2 regions of the Micromonospora sp. L32 genome follow, and region 1 is predicted to be linked to the other one. Evidence: riboswitches for the same ligand, from Rfam matches in the RefSeq annotation. Region 1 holds a riboswitch; the other holds the start of a gene.
The links. A riboswitch is a leader RNA that binds a small molecule or an ion and turns the genes downstream of it on or off. The one in region 1 is predicted to bind cobalamin.

Region 1 (11,212 bases):
TGTGCATCGACTCGTCGCGGAACACCCAGTTGGTGCCGGTGGCCAGCCCCGAGAGCAGCCCACGCGAGCGCAGCCAGTAGACGTAGGCGAAGGCGCCGTAGAAGAACAGCCCCTCCACGCAGGCCGCGAAGCAGATCAGGTTGAGCAGGAACGCCCGCCGCTCCGCCCGGCTCTCCAGCCGGTGCAGGCCGCCGATCGAGTCGATCCAGCGGAAGTAGAACTCCGCCTTGTCGCGGATCGACGGGATGTGCTCGACCGCCGCGAACGCCTTCGCCCGCTCGTCGTGGTCGGGCAGGTAGGTGTCGAGCAGGGTCAGGTAGAACTGGACGTGCACCGCCTCCTCGTAGAGCTGGCGGGAGAGGTAGAGGCGGGCCTCGGGCGCGTTGACGTGCTGGTAGAGGTTGAGCACCAGGTTGTTCGCCACGATCGAGTCGCCGGTGGCGAAGAACGCCACCAGGCGGTGGACCAGGTGCCGCTCGCCGGCGGAGAGCGTCACCAGATCGGGTACGTCGGAGGCCAGGTCCACCTCCTCCACCGTCCAGGTGTTGCGGATGGCGGCCCGGAACCGCTCGTAGAAGTCCGGGTAGCGCATCGGGCGCAGGGTCAGGTCCATGCCGGGGTCGAGCAGCATCGTCACTGGCAGGCCTCGCAGATCTCGGGGTTCTCCAGCGAGCAGGCGACCGCGTCGCTCTCGCCGACGGACAGGGTGAGCAGGGCCGGCGCCGCCGGTCGCGGCGAGGGCACGGGTGCGGCCGCCGGCGCGGCGGCGACCGTGGTCTGCGCGATCCGGGTCGCCGGACGGGACCGCAGGTAGTAGGTGGTCTTCAGGCCGGCCCGCCAGGCGTACGCGTACATCGAGGAGAGCCGGCCGATGGTCGGGCTGGCCTGGAACAGGTTGAGCGACTGCGACTGGTCCACGTACGGGGCGCGGGCGGCGGCCAGGTCGATCAGCGCCTTCTGCGGCAGCTCCCAGGCGGTGCGGTGCAGCGCCTTCAGCTCCGCCGGCAGGTCCAGCTCCTGCACCGAGCCGTCCGCCCGCTTGATCGCGTCCCGGGTCTGCGCGGTCCACCGGCCCAGCCGCTTCAGGTCGGCGACCAGGTGCCGGTTGACCTGGAGGAACTCCCCGGAGAGGGTCTCCCGCTTGAAGACGTTGGAGACCAGCGGCTCGACGCACTCGGCGCAGCCGGCGATCGAGGCGATGGTGGCCGTCGGCGCGATCGCCACCAGCAGCGAGTTGCGCAGCCCGTGCCGGGCCACCCTCTCCCGCAGCGTCGCCCACGCCTCCGGCCGGGTGGGCCGGGCGTCCGGCCAGTGGTCCGGGTGCAGCACCCCGCCGGCGGCCCGGGTCAGCGGGTACGCCGGGTGCGCGCCGCGCTCCGCCGCCAGGTCGGCGGAGGCGTCGTACGCGGCCAGGGCGACCTCCTCGGCGATCCGGGTGGACAGGGCCAGCGCCTCCGGCGAGTCGAACGGCAGCCGCAGCGCGGCGAAGACGTCGGCCAGCCCCATCACGCCCAGCCCCAGCGGCCGCCACCGCCGGTGCGCGGTGGCCGCCTGCTCGGTGGGGAACCAGTTCCGGTCGATCGCCCGGTCCAGCGCCCCGACCGCCAGCCGGACCGTCGTGGCGAGCCTGGCGAAGTCCACGCCACCGTCGACCAGGTGGGCGGCCAGGTTGACCGAGCCGAGCGTGCAGACGGCCGTCTCGTCGTCGCTGGTCACCTCCAGGATCTCGGTGCACAGGTTGGAGTGGTGCACCACGCCGCCGCCCGCGCCGACCTGGTTGCAGGTGCGGTTCGCCGCGTCCTTGAACGTCATCCAGCCGTTGCCGGTCTGCGCCAGGGTGCGCATCATCCGGCCGTACAGGGTGCGGGCCGGCAGCGTCCGGACCGCCTTGCCGGCCGCCTCCGCCGCCCGGTACGCGGCGTCGAACTCCGCGCCCCACAGGTCGACCAGCTCCGGCACCTCCTTCGGGTCGAACAGCGACCAGTCGGCGTCCGCCTCGACACGGCGCATGAACTCGTCGGGCACCCAGTTGGCCAGGTTCAGGTTGTGCGTACGCCGGGCCTCGTCGCCGGTGTTGTCCTTCAGCTCCAGGAACTCCTCGATGTCGGCGTGCCAGGTGTCCAGGTAGACGCAGGCCGCGCCCTTGCGCCGGCCGCCCTGGTTGACCGCCGCGACGCTGGCGTCGAGGGTGCGCAGCCAGGGCACGATGCCGTTGGAGCGGCCGTTGGTGCCCCGGATCAGCGACCCCCGCGAGCGCACCCGGGACCACGAGATGCCGATCCCACCGGCGAACTTGGACAGCCTCGCCACCTGCGTGTAGCGCTCGTAGATCGAGTCCAGCTCGTCACGCGGCGAGTCGACCAGGAAGCAGGAGGAGAGCTGCTGGTGCCGGGCACCGGCGTTGAACAGCGTCGGTGAACTGGGCAGGTAGGCCAGCCGGGACATCAGCCGGTACAGCTCGCCGGCCTGCTCCACGGTGTCGGACAGGCCGGTGGCGACCCGCAGCCAGAAGTGCTGCGGCCGTTCCAGCACCGCCCGGCTGCGCGGGTGGCGCAGCAGGTAGCGGTCGTGCAGGGTGCGCAGTCCGAAGTACTCGAAGGCGTCGTCGCCGGCGTGGTCGACCAGGGCGTCGAGGGCGGCGGCGTGCGTCGCGACGAAGCCGGCGAAGCCCGGGTCCAGCAGGCCCTCGGCGTACGCGGCGGAAACGCTGTCGCTGAAGCTGTCGATGCCCTGGCCGGTGGTCTCGTCGGCGATCCGCCCGGCGAGCAGGCGGGCGGCCAGCCGGGCGTACCCGGGCTCCTCGGCGGTGAGCCCGGCCGCCGCCGCGATGGCCAGCCGGGTCAGCTCGTCGGTGTCCGCGCCGGCGGTGCGCCCCGACTCGACCAGGGCGAGGATCCGCTCCGGGTCGGTGTCGGGCAGGTCGTGGTGGTGTCGGTGCAGCAGGTCCCGCAGTGCCCCGACCGGGGGTGGGGCGATGGTGGATGACGCCGTCACGTGCTCTCCTGGGTGGTCGGTGTGGACCGCGGGAGGGCACGACGGCACGCCGGATCGCCACCGGTCGGTGTGCCGGCGGTGCTCCGTACGGCTCGACGGCCCTCCCACGAGGCCCCGAGGTGGTCCGCGTGCCTGGTGGGCACGCCCTGCTGGCAGGTCTTCGGACTCGCGGGCAGACGCGTTCGCCTACTGGCCGTCGCTTCCCGGGCCCCGTCGGGCCCAGTGCTCGTGACGGCGGTCGTTCCCGCTCACCGCTGCGGGGCAGTCCCGGATTCGCACCGGGTTCCCTGTTCGGCGCGACGCCTGGCGGACGTCGACGCCTGGCGGACCCTTGGGGGGTCGCACCAGCAGTAAAAGTGATCCTAGATGTAGTGGGTCGCAGAAAGCCAACACACCATATGCTGTGGGCGTGTCGCATCGGCGGAGAAATATGCGCCGCGTACAACCTGGACGGTGCCCGACCCCGTCAGCGGGGTGAATGTTCACGGACGGGGTGGGTGGATGCGGGCGGACCTGGAACAGGAGTACGTCGAGTACGTCACGTCGCGGCTGCCGGCGCTGCGCCGGATCGCCTGCCACCTGACCGGGGACGCGTACCGTGGCGACGATCTCGTCCAGACCGCCGTCACCCGGCTCTACATCGGCTGGCGGCGGGCCCGCGAGGCGGACAACGTCGACGCGTACGTGCGTACCGTGCTGGTCCGGGTCTTCCTCGACGAGAAGCGCCGGCTCTGGTCCCGGGTCCGCCTGGTCGACACGACACCCGAGCCGGCGCCCGCCCCGACCGGCGACGCGGTGGAGGACCGGGAGCTGCTGCACGCCGCGCTCGCCCAGGTGCCGCCCTGGCAGCGGGCCGTGCTGGTGCTGCGCGCGCGCCGTCGCCCGGCGGATCGCCCTCGACCTCCGCTACGCCGTGGATTGGCCCCTCCGGCTGCCGGTGCGCTTCGCCACGCCCCCGGCCGGCCTGAAGCCGATGGCGTACCTGGTGAGCAGGAGGGCGAACGACCGCTGGGACGTCGAGCTGTCCTACGGCGCGGTCATCGGCGATCCCACCTCCCGCATCAACGGCCACCCCGCCCGCCGCACGTCCTCCCTGGACGGCGGCGCGAGCCTCCAGGTCTACGGAGTCCAGGGTCTGTACGTGGAAATGACCGCGCACGACAAGGCCACCCTGCGCAAGCTCGGCGGCAACCTGGACGGCCTCTTCCGCAGCGCCACCTTCCACCCGGAGGCCCACGACTGGCGCTGATTTCGGCCGGGCGGCGGAATTCGTCCCCGCCGCCCGGTTTGCGACCGCATCTGCCGGGAAGTCGGGGAACGTGCGAGCGCTGATGAACAAGATCGAGCAGAACGCCGCGCTGGACCCGGTCGGCGACCGGCTCCAGCGGGCCGTCCAGTCGACCCTGCGCGGGCAGCGGGTCCGTGACCTGCTGCACGGCGTCTGGCTGGGCCATCCGCTGCACCCGGCGATGGTGCAGGTGCCGGTGGGCGCGTGGATCAGCGCCGCCGTGCTGGACCTGCTGCCCGGTCAGCGCCGGGCCGCGACCACCCTGGTCGGGCTGGGTACGGTGAGCGCCCTCCCGGCCGCCGTCGCCGGGCTGAACGACTGGGCCGCCCTGGCCCGGGACCAGCGCCGGGTCGGGCTGGTGCACGCCGCCTCCAACTCCGTCGCGCTGGTGTTCTACGCCAGTTCGCTCGCCGCCCGGATGCGCGGCCGGCACGGCATGGGGCGGGCGCTGGCGTACCTGGGGCTGAGCGCGGCCAGCACCGGGGCGTACATCGGCGGGCACCTGGCGTACAAGCAGGGTGCACAGGTGAACCAGAGCATCTCCGAGCTGCACCGGATGACCGACGAATGGAAGGCCATCGCCGACCTGGCCACGCTGCCGCAGCGCGAGCTGATCACCCGCGAGGTCGACGACGTCTCGGTGATCCTCTACCGGCACGGCGACGACGTCACCGTGATGCTGGAACGCTGCCCGCACCAGAGCGGCCCGCTCGGCGAGGGCGAGGTGCAGGAGATCGAGGGCCACGCCTGCGTGGTCTGCCCCTGGCACGGCTCCACGTTCCGGCTCAACGGCGGCGAGGTCGTGCACGGCCCCGCCGCGAACGACCAGCAGCTCCTGCCGACCCGGGTGGTCGACGGAATCCTCCAGACCAAGCTGCCCTGACCTCCCACCGGGCACCTGGCCGGACCGCGGTGGCCCGGGCCGGGCGGCCCGTCGGCCCACGGCATTGCGGGCACGGCAGGGCACCGTGGCCCGGGCCAGTGACCTGCCGGTTCCGGTCGCGAGCGCCGCAGATCACGCCGGCCCGCTGTTCGTCGGCGCGGCACAGGCGCGTATTCGGCTCAGTCGCGGCGGTGGCGAGCGCGGGCGGCCGCGACGGCCCGGGCCGGGCGGCGGCGCAGCCCGAGCACCGCGCCGATCTGCGCGCCGACGATGCTGGCCACGGCGAGCACCGCGGAGACCGCCAGCGGCCGGTTCATCCCGTCGTCGTCGGTGGCCCGGGAGGCCCCGGCCGCCATCGCCGGGGGTGCCCCCGCCGGCCGCTCCACCTGCGGCGGCATCGTCCGGGGTGCCGGCTGTCCCGGCGTCGCGCCGGTCCCGCCCGGTCCGACCTGACCGCCCGGAGCACCCGGCCCGGCCTGCTCGTCGGGGACCGGCGACCCGATGCCGCCGGGGGACCCCTTCGGCGAGCCCGGGGACGCGGCCGGCGGCTGGGGCGACGGCTTGCGCGGCGTCGGCTGTCCGGCCACCAGCCGGCCGGTCGCGTGCGTGCGTGCACCGCCGTCCTCCGCCCGCGCCGGCAGCTTGATCAGCTGGCCCGGCCGGATCCGGTCGGCGTCGTGCAGCCGGTTGAGCCGGGCCAGCTCCTGGTAGCGGTCGAAGTCGTCCAGGTAGCGTTCCGCCACCTCGCCCAGGTAGTCGCCCCTGGCGACCCGGTAGACCGGCGGGGCCGGCTGCGGCCGGACAGCCTCGGCGCCGGCACCCTCCGGAACCGCCCCCGTCGATCCGACGGGCGGCGCCGCGAGGACCACCGTGGCGCCCGTCGCCGGCATTGCCGCGCCCGTCGCCGGGAGCCCGGTGCCGGCCGTCGCCGGGTACGTCATGGCCGCCGCCGCGCTGGCCGCCGGGCTCGCCGCGATGATCAGCGCGACCGATCCGACCAGGGCCGCCGCGGCCCGCTGCTGCCGGCTCATCCCGGGCAGCCGGGGCGCCGGCCGCCGCGTCGCCTGCGCCGCCAGCTCCACCAGCACGGAGAAGGCGAACGTCGCCCAGCCGAACCAGCCGACCACGGCCAGCGCGCGCAGGAACAACCGACCGTCGTCCCGGCTGGTCAGCGCCGTGCCCACCTCCGACAGGCTGGGCAGGTGGTCGGGCAGCGGATTACCGGCGAAGGCGAGCAGCGCCACCGGCGCGCCCACCAGCAGCGCGACCAGGACGACCAGCGACCCGAAGCCGGTGAGCAACTGGCCGGTCCGCCGAACGGCGGAGCCACGCGGTGCGGTCATGGCGGCCTTCCCTTCCTACGGTGCCCCGGTGAGTGCCCGCGCAGTGGCCTCACCCGAGACGGTGACGGTGTCGTCCATGCCGAAGAGGCCGAGCATGTGCCGGCGGTAGGTGACGGTGACGCGTACCCGGATCTGCTTCTCGCCGTCGATCACGGGGAAGCTCACCGAGTGCCCGGTCGCGCCCGCCGCCGAGAGGTAGTCGCGGACGGCCGCCCGCGCGTCGCCCTCGTCGATCTCCTTCGGGCCGCCCTCGATCGCGCGGGCCCGGTCGACGGCCTGGCCGCCGCTGCGGGCCGCCTCGGCGGCGAGGTCGTCGGCGCGTTGCAGCGACCGGAGCTGACCGGCGCCGTCGTACGCGACGCCGATGACCGCGAGCACGCCGGTCATCGCGACGGCCAGGAACAGGCTCACCCGTCCCTCGTCGCGGCCGGCCCGACGGGCGGTCATCCCCGGCTCCGGTAGCGGTCCAGCGGGGAGGTGAAGGTCGCCGCGGCGGTGGTCCGCAGCGGCATCCCGGGCAGCGCCGGCAGCCGCAGGTCGCGGTGGGACACCACGCAGGTCACCGAGACGGTCACGCTCGCCGGCTGCCCGGCCGGGCTGCGGTACGCCGCGTCGAAGCTGGTCGACCGGCCACGTACCGAGCCGCTGAAGGTCATCCGGGGCGCGCCGGCGCAGTTCAGGCGTCGCCAGTCGAGCTGGCGGCGGACGGCGTCGCGGGCCGCGTCGCGGGCGGTGCCGGCGTCCCGGGAGATCGAGGCGGCCCGGGCGGCGTCGTGGGCGGCCGCCTCCACCGCCTCGTCGGCGATCGCGGTGCGCCCGGTCACCCCGGCCAGCACGATCAGCGCGATGAACGCCGGGGCGAGCACCGCCACCTCGATGGAGACCGAGCCCCGGGCGCGGCCGTCCGCGACGGCGGTCACGGGTTCGTCCAGCGTTCGACGGTGCCGTGCGCGGTCTGCCGGACCCGGAAGCTGACGCCCGGGATGACCGACAGGGACCGGCCGGTTACCGTGCAGGTGACCTCGGTGGCCCCGGTGACGCAGGTCGGCCCCGGGCTGTCCCAGCCGACGAGCCAGTCACCGGCCGCATTGAGGAACCGGGTGGCCCGGGCCTCGCCCGCCCCGGCCGGCGCCTGGAGCACCCGCTGCGCGTTCACCCCGCTCTGCGCGGCGTTCAGCGCCGTGGACCGGGCGACGAACCACGCGGCCACCTGGACCGAGGCGAAGAGCAGCACCAGCACCGCCGGCATGACGACGGCCAGCTCGACCGGGTTCGCGCCCCGGTCCGTACCCCCGGCGGCGAGCCGTCGCCGCACGGCCCGCACCACGCCACACACGGCGACCGGCACGCTCGGACCGGCCGCGCCGTTCCGGGCGGCCCCGCCGTTCCGACCGGCTCTGCCGTTCCGGTCGGGCCGGCCAGGCCGGGTCGCCTGGTCAGGCTGTGCGGCGCGGCCGGACCGGATCGGGTGGCCGGGCCCGGCGGTGTCGGGGGTTCCGACGGCGCGCGCGGTCCGGGTCGCCGGCCCGGGGTGCGGACGGCCGGACGCGCCCCGGGGCCGGGCGGTGGGGGCCGCCCGACCGGCCCGGGGTGCGTCCGGCCAGCTCATCGAAGGAGTCACGGCGCGGTGGGGACGCTGTCCATCCAGTCGGTGGCCCGCGTCATCACCAGACCGGTGACCGCGATCGCCGCCGCGACCAGGCCGAAGATGATCACTGCGGTCGGCACCGGGCTGTCGCCTCGGTCCCCCTCGCGGCGCAGCTCCGCCAACCGTGCGACCAGCGTGACGTGCAGGTAGGCGATCAGTTGCATGGCGTGCTCCTTGTCGGGGGTGGGGACCTACAGGCGGGCCACGAACGGGTAGAGCATGAAACCGAGCAGGACGAAGACCAGCAGCGAACCGGGGATGTCCAGCCGGCTGGTCACCCCCTCGGCGCGGGCCAGGTTGTCGGTACGGATCTGGTCCCGCAGCGAGTCGGCACGACTGCGCAGCGTCTCGTGGACCTGCGCGCCCTCGCTGCCGGAGGAGCGCATGATCGCCCCGACGTCGCCCAGCTCCGGGATGCCGATCCGCTCGGCCAGCTCCTGGAGCTCGTCCCAGGGCGAGTGCATCTGCATCTGCGCGATCCGCAGCGACTCGCGGATCCGGTCGAAGACCCAGCCGTCGCAGACCGCCGCCGCCCGCTCCAGCGACTGCACCGGGCCGTGCGCCGCCGACAGTTGCAGCGCCACCAGGTCGAGATAGGTGCAGACGGCCGCGCGGAACTCGTCGCGTGCGGCGTCCGCCCGCGCCAGCACCGCGCGGTGCGCGAGCAGCCCGCAGACCAGCGCCATCCCGATGCTGCCCAGCACCGGTACGACCACCGGCAGGCGTACCCCGCCGAGGAAGAGCACCGCCCCCAGCACGGTCGGGGTGGCCAGCCCGATCAGGGCGGAGACCAGCACCGACAGGGCGTACTGCTCAGGGGACTTGTCGATCAGCGCGAGCTGCCGGTGCGGCGGGCTGAGCCAGCGGGAGAACCCGCCCAACCAGTCCAGGCCCCGGCTCGGGGCGACGGTGCCCGGGGGCTGGTGCAGCCGGCGCAGCGCGGGGCCGAGCGCCGGGGCGGCCGGCAACGCCTCCCGGACCGCCAGGAACAAGCCCAGCCCCACCATCGCCCCGCCGAGCACGGCGATCGCGAGCTGCCAGTTGACGATCACGCGATCGCCTCCTCCGGGTCGGGGGCCGGGAGGAAGCGGGCCGGCGGCGGAGGCTGACTCATCGACCGCACCCAGATCAGCAGCCCGACGAAGGCCGCGCTGAGCACCGCCATCACCAGCTGCCCGAACACGGTGCCGTACGGGCGGACGTACTCGGTGTTCAGCAGCCCGTACGCCAGCACGGCCAGGGTCATCCCGGTGAGGAAGCGGACCGCGAACCGGGGCTGGGTGCGCTTGGCCTCCACCTCGCGCCGGGTGCCCACCTCGGCGGCGGCAGCCGAGGCGATCGAGCCGAGCACGTCGCCGAGGCGTTCGCCCCGGTCGGTCAGGTGCAGGATCAGCGCGGCCACCACCTGGTCGCAGACCGGATCGCCGATCTCGTCGGCGAAGGCGAGCAGCGCGGTACGGGCCGTCCAGCCGGCCTGGAGGCGGGCGGCGAGCAGCCGTACCTCGTCCTGGATCTCCTCCGGGACGGTGGCGATGGTGCCGATGATCGCCTGCTGGAGGCCCTGCCCGGTGGCGGAGACGTCCTTCAGCCGGCGGGTCCACTCGCCGACCGCCTCGATCCGGGCGATCGCCCGCTCCTCGGCCCGGCCCACCGAGAACAGCCAGGGGACCCCCGGCACGGCCACCGCCACGATCAGCCCCACCACCGGCAGCCCGGTGAGCAGGAAGGCCAGCGCGCCCGCCGCCACCGCCACCGCCAGCCGGACCTGGTGCGCCCGCTGCGCGCGGCGGCCCGCGCCCGAGCCCAGCCAGAGCCGGCGCAGCCCGCGCCCGGCCCCCGGCGCAGAACGTGCGGGCGCCCGGGTGCCGACCAGCGCGACCACGGCCAGCACCAGGCCGGCGACGCAGGCCGCCCCGGAAACGACGGCGATCAGCTCGATGTTGGTCACGGGGTCGGCTCCGTTCGCGACTGCGGGGCTCGCCACCCCGGCGCACTCCGCGCGCTCACCGGAGCGCTCCCGTCCATCCCCGAGCCGACGCCCGCGCTCACCGGCGCACCGCCGGGCCCAGTCGGCTGTGCCGGGGGCGGCGCCAGGCGCCGGTGCCGGCCTCGATGAAGCGGGTCAGCAGCCGGGCGTCGTAGCCGACCCGCAGCAACTGGTCGCGGATGCGTTCCGGCAGGTGGCGGGGGACGGCCCGGCCGTCCGGGCCGGGGCCGAAGACGCTGGTGGTGACGATCCGGTTGCCCTCGCCGACCCCGATCACCTCCTCCACGTGGGAGACGAACCGGTGCTTGCGCCCGCCGATCGCGGTCTCGTCCTCGACGGTCACGTAGACGATCAGGTCGAGGGCGTTGCCGGCCATCCGGCGGGCCTGGTCGACCGTCATCTCCCGGCCGTGGGCCAGCGCCAGCTCGATGATCCGCTCGCTCACCCCGGCCGGGGTACGAGCGTGGATGGTGCACATCGAGCCGCGGCTGGTGGTCATCGCCTGGAGCATCGGCACGATCTCCCGGGACCGGACCTCGCCGACGATGATCCGCAGCACGCCCATCCGCAGCGACACCGGGATCAGGTCGGCGATGCTCACCTCGCCCGCCGGTCGCCCGTCCATCCCGCGCTCGCCGTGCCCCTCGCGGGACTCGAAGCTCATCACCGCCCGGTGCTTGCGACCCCGGCGGGCCGGCAGCAGCTCCCGGCTCTCCTCCAGCAGCACGTACGGCTCGTCGGGCGGGATCTCGTCCATCAGGGCCCGGATGACAGTGGTCTTGCCCGCTCCGGCCAACCCGGCGACCATGATGTTGAGCCCGGCCCGCATGGACGCCCGCAGGAAGTCGCGCAGCAGCGGGTCGATCATCTCGTCCAGGTCGGGGCGGGAGCCGGCGATCTCCTCCAGGCTGACGTCCAGCGTGTTGTGCTTGCGGATCACCGCGTACGGGCGGTGGCTGACCAGGAACACCGCGGCGAGGCGGCTCCCGTCGGGCAGTTGCAGGTCGAGCGTCGGCTTGGACGTCGACAGGGACCGCTCGGTCGCGCCGGCCCGGCGGGCCGCCGCCTG
Region 2 (11,212 bases), on a different contig from region 1:
GCCGGCGCCCCGGAAGGCGATCACGGCGACCTTGTCCCGGCGCTGGTAGGCGTCGGTGAGCAGGGCGAGCACCGCGCCCTTGACGGCGGACATCCGCTGCCGGGCGCCCATCGACCCGCTGGCGTCGACCACGAACAGCACGAGGTTGCCCTCGCGTCCCTCCCGGACCGCCTCGCGCAGGTCGTCCGGGCGCAGCAGCAGCGGGCCACCGCGCCGGCCCCGGCCCGGCTGATGCGGGGCGGCGGCCCGCAGCGTCGCCGGCAGGTGCAGCGCGCCGGGCCGACCGGCCGGCACCCGCTCGCCGGTGGTCCGGCCGCGCCCGGTCCGGGCGCGGGAGCGCCGTCCCGGCACGCCGTCGCCGATCCCGGGCGCGGTGAGCAGCCGGGCCCGCAACCCACCCTGGGGTACGGCCACCGGCTGCGCCCCGCTCGCCGGCCGGCCCTCGGTCCGGCCGTCTCCCGCGTCGCCTCCGGGGCGGGAGCCGTGGCCGTCGCCGCCGTCGGGGCCGTCGCCGGGACCGCCGTCGGTACGGTCCAGCCACCGGTCGTCGTCGTCCGCCGGCCAGCCGCCGTCGCTGCGGCCGGCCGGGTCGGGGCGGTCGTTCCGTTCGCCGGAGCGTCCGTCGTCGTCGGCCTCGGTCGAGCCGGGTTCGCCGCGCCCTGCCGGGCCCGAACCGCCGGGACCGTGGTCGTCGGCGTGGCCGCCGGCCGGGTGGCCGCCCTCGCCCCCGCCCCCGCCGGGGCCGTCCGGACCGTCTTGGGGGCCGGCACCGCCAGCCGGGCCGCCGCCAGGCGGGTCGTCGTCCGGGTGCTCGTCCTGGGCCCGCCGCAACGCCTCGTCCAGGCGCTTCTCGTCCAGGTCCGGGCTGTCGAACGGGTCGCGGCGGCGACGGTGCGGCAGTGCGAGCCGGGCGGCGACCCGGACGTCCTCGGCGCCCACCCGGTCCCGGCCCTGCCAGGCGGCGTGCGCGAGGGCGGTACGGGCGGTGACGATGTCGGCGCGCATCCCGTCCACGTCGAACGCGGCGCACACCTCGGCGATCTGGCGCAGCGCGGCGTCGGGCAGCCGTACCCGGTCCAGCCGCCGCCGGGCGGCGGCGACCCGGTGGGCGATCTCGGCGTCGGCGTCGGCCCACCGGGCGGCGAACCCGGCCGGGTCGGCGTCGGCGGCGAGCCGGCGGCGGACCACCTCGACGCGGACGGCCGGGTCGCGGCTGGCGCCGACGGCGACGGTGAGCCCGAACCGGTCGAGCAGCTGCGGGCGCAGCTCCCCCTCCTCCGGGTTCATCGTGCCGACCAGCAGGAACCGGGCGGCGTGGCTGACCGAGACGCCTTCCCGCTCGACGTGGCAGCGGCCCATCGCGGCGGCGTCGAGCAGCAGGTCGACCAGGTGGTCGTGGAGCAGGTTCACCTCGTCGACGTAGAGCACGCCGCGGTGGGCGGCGGCGAGCAGGCCCGGCTCGAAGGCGCGTACCCCCTCGCCGAGGGCCTTCTCCAGGTCGAGCGAGCCGACCACCCGGTCCTCGGCGGCGCCGACCGGCAGTTCGACCAGGCGGGCCGGGCGGCGCTCGGCCGCCGGCTCGGCCGGGTGCGGCCCGTCCGGGCAGGCGGGGTCGGCGGCGGCCGGGTCGCAGGCGAAGCGGCAGCCGGCGACCCGGTCGACCGGGGGCAGCAGCGCCGCGAGAGCCCGCACGGCGGTGGACTTGGCGGTGCCCTTCTCGCCCCGCACCAGCACCCCGCCGATGGCCGGGGAGACGGCGTTGAGCAGCAGGGCCAGGCGCATGTCGTCCATGCCGAGCACCGCGCTGAACGGGTAGCCACTCATTGCCGGTCCTCCAGGTCGCCCTCGCTGGCCAGGTACGTCTCGCGGAGCCGGTCGAGGGTGGCCGGTTCGGGCGCCGCCCACAGGCCCCGGTCGGCGGCCTCCAGCAGCCGCTCGGTGATGCCGCGCAGCGCCCACGGGTTGGACTGCTCCAGGAACTCCCGGGTGGTCTCCTCGAAGACGTACGCGGCGGCCAGGTGCTCGTACATCCAGTCGTCGACGACGCCGGCGGTGGCGTCGTAGCCGAACAGGTAGTCCACGGTGGCGGCCAGCTCGAACGCGCCCTTGTAGCCGTGCCGGCGCATCGCGGCGATCCACTTCGGGTTGACCACCCGGGCCCGGAACACCCGCCGGGTCTCCTCGCCGAGGGTGCGGGTGCGTACGTCGTGCGGCATCGCCGAGTCGCCCACGTACGCGGCGGGCGCGGCGCCGGTGAGGTGGCGGACCATCGCCACCATCCCGCCGTGGTACTGGAAGTAGTCGTCGGAGTCCACGATGTCGTGTTCGCGGGTGTCCTGGTTCTTCACGGCGACGGCGATGCGGGCGAAGGAGCGTTCCATGTCGGCGCGCGCCTCCCGCCCGTCCAGGTCCCGGCCGTAGGCGTAGCCGCCCCAGACGGCGTACACCTCGGCGAGGTCGGCGTCGGTGCGCCAGTTCCGGGCGTCGATCAGCGGCAGCAGCCCCGCCCCGTACGCCCCCGGCTTGGAGCCGAAGATCCGGGCGGTCGCCCGGCGGGCGTCGCCGTGTTCGGCGAGGTCGGCGTCCACGTGGGCCCGGACGAAGTTCTCCCCGGCCGGCTCGTCGAGGGCGGCGACCCGGCGTACCGCGTCGTCGAGCAGCGCCACGACGTGCGGGAAGGCGTCGCGGAAGAAGCCGGAGATGCGCACGGTCACGTCCACCCGGGGGCGGCCCAGCTCCGCCAGCGGCACCACCTCGACGCCGGTGACCCGCCGGGACCGGTCGTCCCAGGTCGGCCGGCAGCCGAGCAGGGCCAGCACCTCGGCGATGTCGTCGCCCTGGGTACGCATGGCGCTGGTGCCCCAGACGGTGAGCCCGACCGAGCGGGGGTACGCGCCGGTGTCGGCGAGGTGCCGGGCGAGCAGCGAGTCCGCGAGGGCCACCCCGACGTCCCAGGCGTTGCGGGACGGGATGGCCTTGGGGTCGACGGAGTAGAAGTTGCGGCCGGTGGGCAGCACGTTGACCAGGCCGCGGGTGGGTGAGCCGGAGGGGCCGGGCGGCACGAACCGGCCGTCCAGCGCGCCGAGCACCCGGTCGATCTCGTCGGTGGTCCGGGCCAGCCGGGGCACCACCTCGCGGGCGGCGAAGCGCAGCACGTCGGCGGCGTCGCCGATCGCCCGGCCGGTGACCTCCTCGACCACCGCGTCGACCTTGTCGGCGTCCCAGCCGAGGGTCTCCATGCCGACGACCAGCCGGCGGGCCAGGGCCTCGACCAGGTCGACGGCGTCGGCGGCGGTGGCGGCCGGCCCGTCGGCCGCCTCGGTCAGCGGCTCGGGCACGGCGATCCGCCGTCCCGGCTCGGCGAGCAGGTCCTGCTCGTCCAGCCCGTACGCGGCGGCGAGCGCCTGGCGCAGGCCGGGCAGGGCGCGGGTGCCGCCCCAGACCTGGGGGGCGCGCAGCACGGCGAGGACGAGGTTGACCCGGGCCTCGCCGGTGGGCGCCTCGGCGAGGATGTGCAGCCCGTCGCGGATCTGCACGTCCTTGACCTCGCAGAGGTACCCGTCGAGGTGCAGCACGAAGTCGTCGAAGTCGTCGGCGGCCGGCATGTCATCGGTGTGCAGGTCGTGGTGCAGCTCGGCGGCCCGGACCAGCTCCCAGATCTGCGCCCGCACGGTCGGCACCTTGGCCGGGTCGAGCGCCTGGACGGTGGCGTACTCGTCGAGGAGCTGTTCGAGTTTGGCCAGGTCGCCGTACGTCTCGGCGCGGGCCATCGGCGGGACGAGGTGGTCGACGACGACGGCGTGCGCCCGGCGCTTGGCCTGGGTGCCCTCGCCGGGGTCGTTGACGATGAACGGGTAGACCAGCGGCAGGTCGCCGAGGACGGCGTCGGGGGCGCAGTCGGCGGCGAGGCCGAGCCCCTTGCCGGGCAGCCATTCCAGCGTGCCGTGCTTGCCGAGGTGCACCACCGCGTCGGCGCCGAAGCCGCCGTCGGCCACCGGCGCGGCCAGCCAGCGGTACGCGGCCAGGTAGTGGTGGCTGGGCGGCAGGTCGGGGTCGTGGTAGATGGCGATCGGGTTCTCGCCGAAGCCACGCGGCGGCTGGATCATCAGCACCACGTTGCCGAAGCGCAGCCCGGCCAGGACCAGGTTGCCGCCGTCGGCGTACAGCTCGCCGGGCGGCTCGCCCCAGTGGGTGCGCATCCGGTCCCGCAGCGGCGCCGGCACCCGGGCGAACCAGCGCCGGTAGGTCTGCCCGGGTACCCGCGCCTCGGCGGCGGCGAGCTGCTCGGGGGTGAGCCATTCGACGTCGTGCCCGCCGGCGGCGATCAGCGCGTGGATCAGCGCGTCCCCGTCGGTGGGGACCGGCTCGTCGCCGAGGTCGTAACCGGCGTCGGCGAGGGCGGCGAGCAGCCGTACCGCCGAGGCGGGGGTGTCCAGGCCGACCGCGTTGCCGACCCGGGAGTGCTTGGTCGGGTACGAGCTGAGCACGACGGCGAGGCGCTTGTCGGCGTTGGGCACGTGCCGCAGCCGGGCCTGGCGGACGGCGATGCCGGCCACCCGGGCGGCCCGCTCCGCATCGGCGGCGTAGACCGAGAGCCCGTCGGCGTCGACGCGCTTGAACGAGAACGGCACGGTGACGATCCGCCCGTCGAACTCGGGGATGGCCACCTGCATCGCGGCGTCCAACGGGGAAAGTCCGGCGTCGCTGCCGGCCCACTGCTCGCGGGTGCTGGTGAGGCAGAGCGCCTGCACGATCGGCACGTCGAGGGCGGCGAGCGCGCCGACGTCCCAGGCATCCTCGTCGCCCCCGCCGGAGGCGTCCGCCGCGACGGCACCGCCGGCGGCGAGCACGGTGACGACCAGGGCGTCGCAGCGGGCGAAGAGGGGCAGCGGCCCGTCGCCGGGGGTGAGCCCGCGCAGCGAGCCGCAGAAGATCGGCAGCGGGTCGCCGCCGGCCGCCTCGACCGCGTCGGCGAGGACGTCGACGAAGCCGGTGTTCCCGGCGAGGGCGTGCGCCCGGTAGAAGACGATCCCGACGGTGGGGCGGGTCGCCGTCGACACCGCGGCGGCCCGGTCGCCGTGCACCCCGTACGCGGGGGTGGGCGCGGGCGGGTCGAAGCCCTCGCCGGTCAGCAGCACCGTGTCGGAGAGGAACCGGGCCAGCTCGGCCAGGTTCTCCGGACCCCCCTCGACCAGGTAGGACAGCGCCTGGGTGGCCACTCCGGAGGCCACCGTGGAGGCGGCCATCAGCTCCGCGTCGGGCACCGCCTCGCCGCCGAGCACCACCGTGGGCACGCCCGAGGCGAGCACGGCGGCCAGCCCGTCCGGCCACGCCTGCCGGCCGCCGAGCAGGCGTACGACGGCGAGGTCGACGCCGTCGAGCAGCGCCGGCACGGCGTCGGCGGCGACCCGGGCGGGGTTGGCCAGCCGGTAGTCGGCGCCGCTGGCGCGGGCGGCGAGCAGGTCGGTGTCGGCGGTGGAGAGCAGCAGGATGCGCACGGACGGCTCCGGAGAGTGACGCCCGGACCGGCGCGGGGCCGGTCGGGCGAGGCGAGGGGACGGGCGCGGTTCAGCGGGTACGACGGGCCGCCGGGCGGATCACCGGCGGTGAACCGGTGGGCGGCACGGTGCGGCGGTCAGCGGTGAACGGCGGAACGCGGGGCGCGGGCGCCGGACGGGGTGTCCGGACGGTCGGCCGGCGCGACGGCGCGGCCGGGCAGGGGCGCGTCAGCGCGCCCGGAACGGGTACGACGGAGCTCGTCGGCGGTGGAGACGCTGCGCGTCATCGGGGTCCTCCTCGGGTGTCCACGCCCTGGGGTCGCTCCGACGGCCGAAGTATCCTGGCTTCCGGATCAACGCTCTCCCCCGGCCTTCCAACCGCAGGAACACGGCCGTGACGCGCGAGGGGGGATCGCTCCCCGGTGACAGTGGCGGGACCGCGCCGGAATCGCACCGGCTTCCTTCACTGCCGTCAGGCCGCGAATGCTGCCACACCCCTCGGCGCCGGGTCAACGCCGCCCCGGCTCGCGCCGGGCAGGCCGGCCCATCGAAGCCCGACGATCATCAGCGACCGTCCCCGCACTTCGGACAATGTCCGACCTCGATGTCGCGCCCCCTTTGCTCTGCTGCCTCGGAGGCACCACTGGGAGCGCTTCGCTGTTGCCGCGGCGGCAGCAGAGCAAAGGGGACGGTGCGGGCGGGTATCCGCCGGTCAGCGTCGACGGCGGGGCCATCGGCCGGGGGCCGAACGCCTACGATCGGTCCCGCCGGCCGAAGAATCGCCGGTCGATCGGGAAAGGACCCCAGCCATCGCCGAGCCCACGTTCCACCACCTCGCCGGCCGGGTCTGGCTCTACCCGGGCGATCCCGACCCGGGCACCATCCAACCGAGCGTGGCGCTGATCACCGACGAGCGCGGCGGCGTGCTGGTCGACGCCGGGCACAGCCCGGGCCACGCCCGGGAGATCCGCGCCGCGCTGACGGCGGCGGGGCTGCCCGAGCCGCACTGGCTGGTCTACACCCACCACCACTGGGACCACGTGTGGGGCGCCTGCGCCTGGCCGGGCGTGGAGATCGTCGGCCACGTCGCCGGGGAGGCTCCGCTGCGCGCCGAGGCGGCCCGCCCGTGGAGTCACCGCTACCTGCGCGAGCAGGTCCGCGCCGAGCCGCGACTCGGCCCCAGCTTCCGGGCCCGGGCCCTGGCCATGGACTCCTGGGACGACTTCGCGGTGCTGCCGCCCACCCGCACCTTCACCGACGAACTGGAGCTGCCCACCGGCGTACGGCTGCGCCACGTCGGCGGCCGGCACGCCCCCGACTCGACCGTGGTGCTGGTGCCCGACTCGGCGGTGATGCTGCTCGGTGACTGCTTCTACCCGCCGCCGGCGCACCTGCGCCAGGAGGGGGACGGCCCCGACCTGGCGCTGGTGCGCCGGCTGCTCGACGACCGCTACCACTGGTACGTCTCCAGCCACGCCGACCCGATGACCCTCGACGAGGCCCGCGCCGCCGTCGAGGGGTGAGCGGTCAGCGCATCCGGCGTTCCGGGTGGGCCCGGTTCCAGACCCGCATCCGCTCCGGGTACCCGGTCTTCGTCGCCTCGTAGAGCGGCACGGCGTGCCGGCCGGCCAGCTTCGCCGCCACCTGCGGCGAGCCGGTCCGGCGGCGGATCCACTCGCCGTCGTGGGCGATCGCCACCACCGTGGTGTCCGTGGCGGTGGTCTCCGGCTCCAGGTAGAACTCCACGCCCTGCCGGCTGGTCACGAACTCCTCCAGCGCGGCCAGGTCCTCGCGGGTGGCCTCCCGGTCGAGCTTCGTCGGGGTGGGGACGGCGGCCCGCGACCGCCGGCTGAACCAGCCCATCTGCCCGCTCCTCTCCTCGGCGTCCCTCCAGTGGAGCACCGTCACCTGACAGTCGGCTGCGAGGCCGGTGAGCGTGAGCTGACCGGGCGTGCTCAGTCGAGCGCGGCCAGCTCCTCGGCGGAGAGCCGCAGCGCGCCGGCCGCGACGTTCTGGATCAGGTGCGCCTCGTCGCCGGTGCCGGGGATGGCCAGCACGTGCGGCCCCTGGTGCAGGGTCCAGGCGAGGCGTACCTGGTGCGGCGTGGCGCCGTGGGCCCGCGCGATCTCGTGGACGGCGGCGGTGTGCTCGGCCGCCGCGCCCGCCTCCCGCCGGACGCCGGCGAGGGCGAAGAACGGCACGTACGCCACCCCGCGCGCCCCGCACTCGCGCAGCAGCGCGTCCTGGTCGCCCCGGTTGTCGACGGCGTAGCTGTTCTGCACGCAGACGACCGGGGCGATGGCCTGCGCCTCGTCGAGGTGGTCCAGGCGGACGTTGGACAGGCCGAGGTGGCGGATCAGCCCGGCGTCGCGCAGCTCGGCCAGCGCGCCGAAGGACTCCGCCACCGAGTCCCGCCCGGGGCGCTTCACGATCCGCAGGTTCACCACGTCGAGGTGGTCGCGGCCCAGCCGGCGCAGGTTCTCCTGCACCTGGGCGCGCAGCCCGGCCGGCGTAACGTCCTCGCGCAGTCCGGTCGCCGGGTCGTACGCGAAGCCGACCTTGGTGGTGATCACCAGGTCCGCCGGGTACGGGGCGAGCGCGGCGCGGATCAGCTCGGTGGCGTACCGGGCGGGGCCGGTGCCGACGTTCAGGGTGCCGCCGGGCGAGACGTAGAAGGCGGCGGTGTCGATGTGGTTCACGCCCAGCTCGACGGCGCGGCGCAGCACCCGCACCGCGCGGTCCGGATGGGGGTCGACGGTGGTCCGCATCGAGCCGAACCCCATCCGGCGGACGACGCGGTCGCCCAGGGTCCAGCTGCCCGCGGCGCCGGCGGTGATCTCTTCGGTAGGCATCCGGCGACCCTAGCCAGCACGGCTGGGCTGCGCAGTCGGCCGCGTACCCGATACCGGCCACGGCCGGCCGCTGTTAGGTTCTATGTGCTGGCGGGGTGCGCCGGCGGCCGGGTCACCGGAACCAGCGCCAGGGTGGGCAGCAGCAGCAGCGGCACGACCAGCAGCGCGTGCAGGATGCCGACCCGGTCGCCGAGCAGGCCGAGCAGCGGCGGCCCGGCGAGGAACGACGTGTAGCCCAGCACCGCGACCACGCTGACCCGCGCCGGAGCCCGCTCCTCGTCGTCGGCGGCGGCGCTCATCCCCACCGGGAAGCCCAGCGAGGCACCGAGCCCCCAGAGCGCCACCCCGGCGATCGCCACCGGCCCGGAGCCGGCCAGCACCGCCACCGCCGCGCCGAAGGCGGCGAGCAGGATGGTGGCGAACAGGACGGGCACCCGTCCCCAGCGGTCGAGGGCGACGGTGCCGGCGGTCCGCCCGATGGTCATGCCGGTGACGAAGACCCCGAAGACGGCGGCGCCGACGGCCTCGCTCGTGCCGTACCCGTCGACGAAGGCGACCGCGAGCCAGTCGTTCGCGCTGCCCTCGGCGAACGCCATCACCAGCACCAGCAGGCCGAGCAGCAGGGTGCGCGGCTCCCGCCAGGCGGCGAGCAGGCCACCGCGCCGGGTGGCGGCGGTGTCCGGTGCCGGCTGGGCGGGCAGGAAGGCCCGGGCGCCGAGGATCGTGCCGCCGAGCACCACCGCCGCCAGCACCGCCAGGTGCACGCCGATCGGCAGCCCGACGCGGGCGGCCCCCGCGCCGATGCCCGCGCCGGCCACCGAGCCGAGGCTCCAGGCGGCGTGGAAGCGCGGCAGGATGGTGCGCCCCAGCCGCTTCTCGACGGCGGCGCCCTCGACGTTCATCGCCACGTCGCAGGTGCCGGAGCCGTAGCCGAGGGCGAACAGGGCGACCGCCACGCCGGGCAGCGAGCCGGCCACCCCCGCGGCCACCCCGACACCGGCCATCCCGACCGCCACCAGCACGGTGGACGCCACCACCGTGCGGGCCGCGCCGAGGCGCTGGGTGACCAGCCCGGCGGTGGTCAGGGCGAGCACCGCGCCACCGGACATGGCCAGCAGCAGCAGGCCGAGCCGGCCGGCGCTGAGCCCGAGCGCCTCGCGGACCGCGGGGACCCGGGAGAACCAGGACGCCACGGCGAGGCCGTTGAGGGCGAAGACCACCGCGACGCCGGTGCGGGCGGCCAGCACCTGCCGGGGTACGGCGGGGCTCGGCGCGGTGACGAGTGGGCTCACGGCTTGCGGTCCTTCCGGTGGTACGGCGTCTCGCCGTCGATCACACACCGGTTTCGTCACGACCACAAGCCGGATGCGCTCCTTACCACATGCTGGTCAGAGCGCGGGCAGCCCGAGCGCCTCGTCGACCCGGGCCAGCACCGCCGCGTCGTCGTCGGCCCGTACGCCCCGCAGCAGGTCGATGGCGGTGGCCCGGACCTGCCCGACGATCATCGCCAGCGGCAGGGTCTGGCCGGCGGTGAAGAGCCGCCCGGCGACGCGTACCGCGGTCAGGGCGGCGGCCTCGGCGCGGGCGGCGTGCCGGTCGCCGGCCTCCTCGGCGCCGTCGAGGTCGGCGGCGAGCGCCTCGCCCGCCGCCCGGACCGCCTCGGCCAGGTCCCGCAGGGCCGCGCCCAGCTCGGGCGGCACCGGGGTGGGCAGCCGGTTGAACGTCACGCCGGCCCGGGCGAGGACCCGCACGTTGCGGACCGCGTAGTCGAGCTGGCCGACCGTGGCGTCGACGGTGCGCAGCCGGCCGATGTGCCGCCGGCGCCGGACGTTGAGCCGGACCGCCTCGCCGGCGGCGAGCACCGCCGTGCGCAGCCGCTCCACCGCGGCGTCGAGCTGGCGGGCCCGGTCCAGGGCGGCCAGCGCGGCGGGCTCGTCCCGGGCGTCGAGGGCCGCGGCGACCTCCTCCAGCACCTCGGCCATCCCCTGATAGGTGCGGCGGAACTCGGCGACCAGCGGGGCGAGCGGCCGCCGGGCGTCGATCAGCTGGCTGGCCACCACCGCCACCGCGCCACCGATGAGCGCGTCGACGAACCGGAACGGCACCAGCGACTCGGTCGGTGGCGAGACCACCACCAGGTAGAGGGCGGAGACCGCGGCCTGCACCACGGCGACCGTGCTCGCCCCGACCGCCACCGCGAGCGCGATGGTGAGCAGGATGACCGTGAACACCGTCCAGCTGGTGCGCGGCCCGAGCGCCTGCACCACCAGGTCGGCGACGAGGACGCCGGCGGCGACCCCGAGCAGCACCTCGACCGCCCGGCGGACCCGCTGGCCCCGGGCCTGGCCGAGCACGATCAGCGCGGCGGCGGGGGCGAAGAACGGCTGCGGGTGGCCGACCAGCCGGGTGGCCAGGATCCACGCCACCGTCGCGGCCAGGGTCGTCTCGACCACCGGCAGCCAGCCCTGCCGCAGCCGCCCGGCGGCGTCCCGGAACCAGCCCCACCGGACCATCGCCGCCTCCTCGCCCCGTTCGGGCCCCACCGTAGCCCGGCCGGCGGGTCAGGGCCGCCAGGCCCCGGCTGCCTCCGCCGCGTACGCCCGGAAGTCGCGCGGCGGCCGGCCGAGCACCCGCTGCACCCCGTCGGCCAGCCGGGCGTTGCGGCCGTCGAGGACCTCGGTGAACAGGTACGTCAGCAGCGCCACCGCCGGCGCCGGGACACCCGCGGCGGTCAGCTCGGCCGCGTACGCGGAGCTGGTGACCGGCACGAAGCGCACCGGACGGCCGGCCGCCGCGGCGATCTCGTCGACCGCCTGAGCGAAGGTGAGCAGTCGGGGGCCGGTCAGCTCGTACGTGGCGCCG

Region 2: another riboswitch for cobalamin. It lies ahead of cobN (cobaltochelatase subunit CobN); the one in region 1 lies ahead of ACTMTB_RS06645 (ribonucleoside-diphosphate reductase subunit alpha).

The regions. Positions count from the first base shown of each region.
Region 1 is NZ_JBQHDD010000002.1:432,113-443,324, reverse strand. It holds gene ACTMTB_RS06650 (ribonucleotide-diphosphate reductase subunit beta) at 1-631, opposite strand, end outside; gene ACTMTB_RS06645 (ribonucleoside-diphosphate reductase subunit alpha) at 634-2,994, opposite strand; cobalamin riboswitch at 3,129-3,352, opposite strand; partial or broken gene ACTMTB_RS06640 (sigma factor) at 3,496-3,720, shown strand; gene ACTMTB_RS06635 (hypothetical protein) at 3,908-4,243, shown strand; gene ACTMTB_RS06630 (Rieske 2Fe-2S domain-containing protein) at 4,326-5,165, shown strand; gene ACTMTB_RS06625 (LysM peptidoglycan-binding domain-containing protein) at 5,345-6,508, opposite strand; gene ACTMTB_RS06620 (hypothetical protein) at 6,524-6,955, opposite strand; gene ACTMTB_RS06615 (TadE/TadG family type IV pilus assembly protein) at 6,952-7,428, opposite strand; gene ACTMTB_RS06610 (TadE/TadG family type IV pilus assembly protein) at 7,425-7,832, opposite strand; gene ACTMTB_RS06605 (hypothetical protein) at 8,126-8,320, opposite strand; gene ACTMTB_RS06600 (type II secretion system F family protein) at 8,348-9,205, opposite strand; gene ACTMTB_RS06595 (type II secretion system F family protein) at 9,205-10,104, opposite strand; gene ACTMTB_RS06590 (CpaF family protein) at 10,202-11,212, opposite strand, start outside.
Region 2 is NZ_JBQHDD010000005.1:71,618-82,829, forward strand. It holds gene ACTMTB_RS15215 (putative cobaltochelatase) at 1-1,824, opposite strand, end outside; gene cobN (cobaltochelatase subunit CobN) at 1,821-5,498, opposite strand; cobalamin riboswitch at 5,833-5,962, opposite strand; gene ACTMTB_RS15225 (MBL fold metallo-hydrolase) at 6,392-7,021, shown strand; gene ACTMTB_RS15230 (hypothetical protein) at 7,026-7,361, opposite strand; gene ACTMTB_RS15235 (aldo/keto reductase) at 7,454-8,350, opposite strand; gene ACTMTB_RS15240 (MFS transporter) at 8,431-9,642, opposite strand; gene ACTMTB_RS15245 (FUSC family protein) at 9,739-10,863, opposite strand; gene ACTMTB_RS15250 (NmrA family transcriptional regulator) at 10,912-11,212, opposite strand, start outside.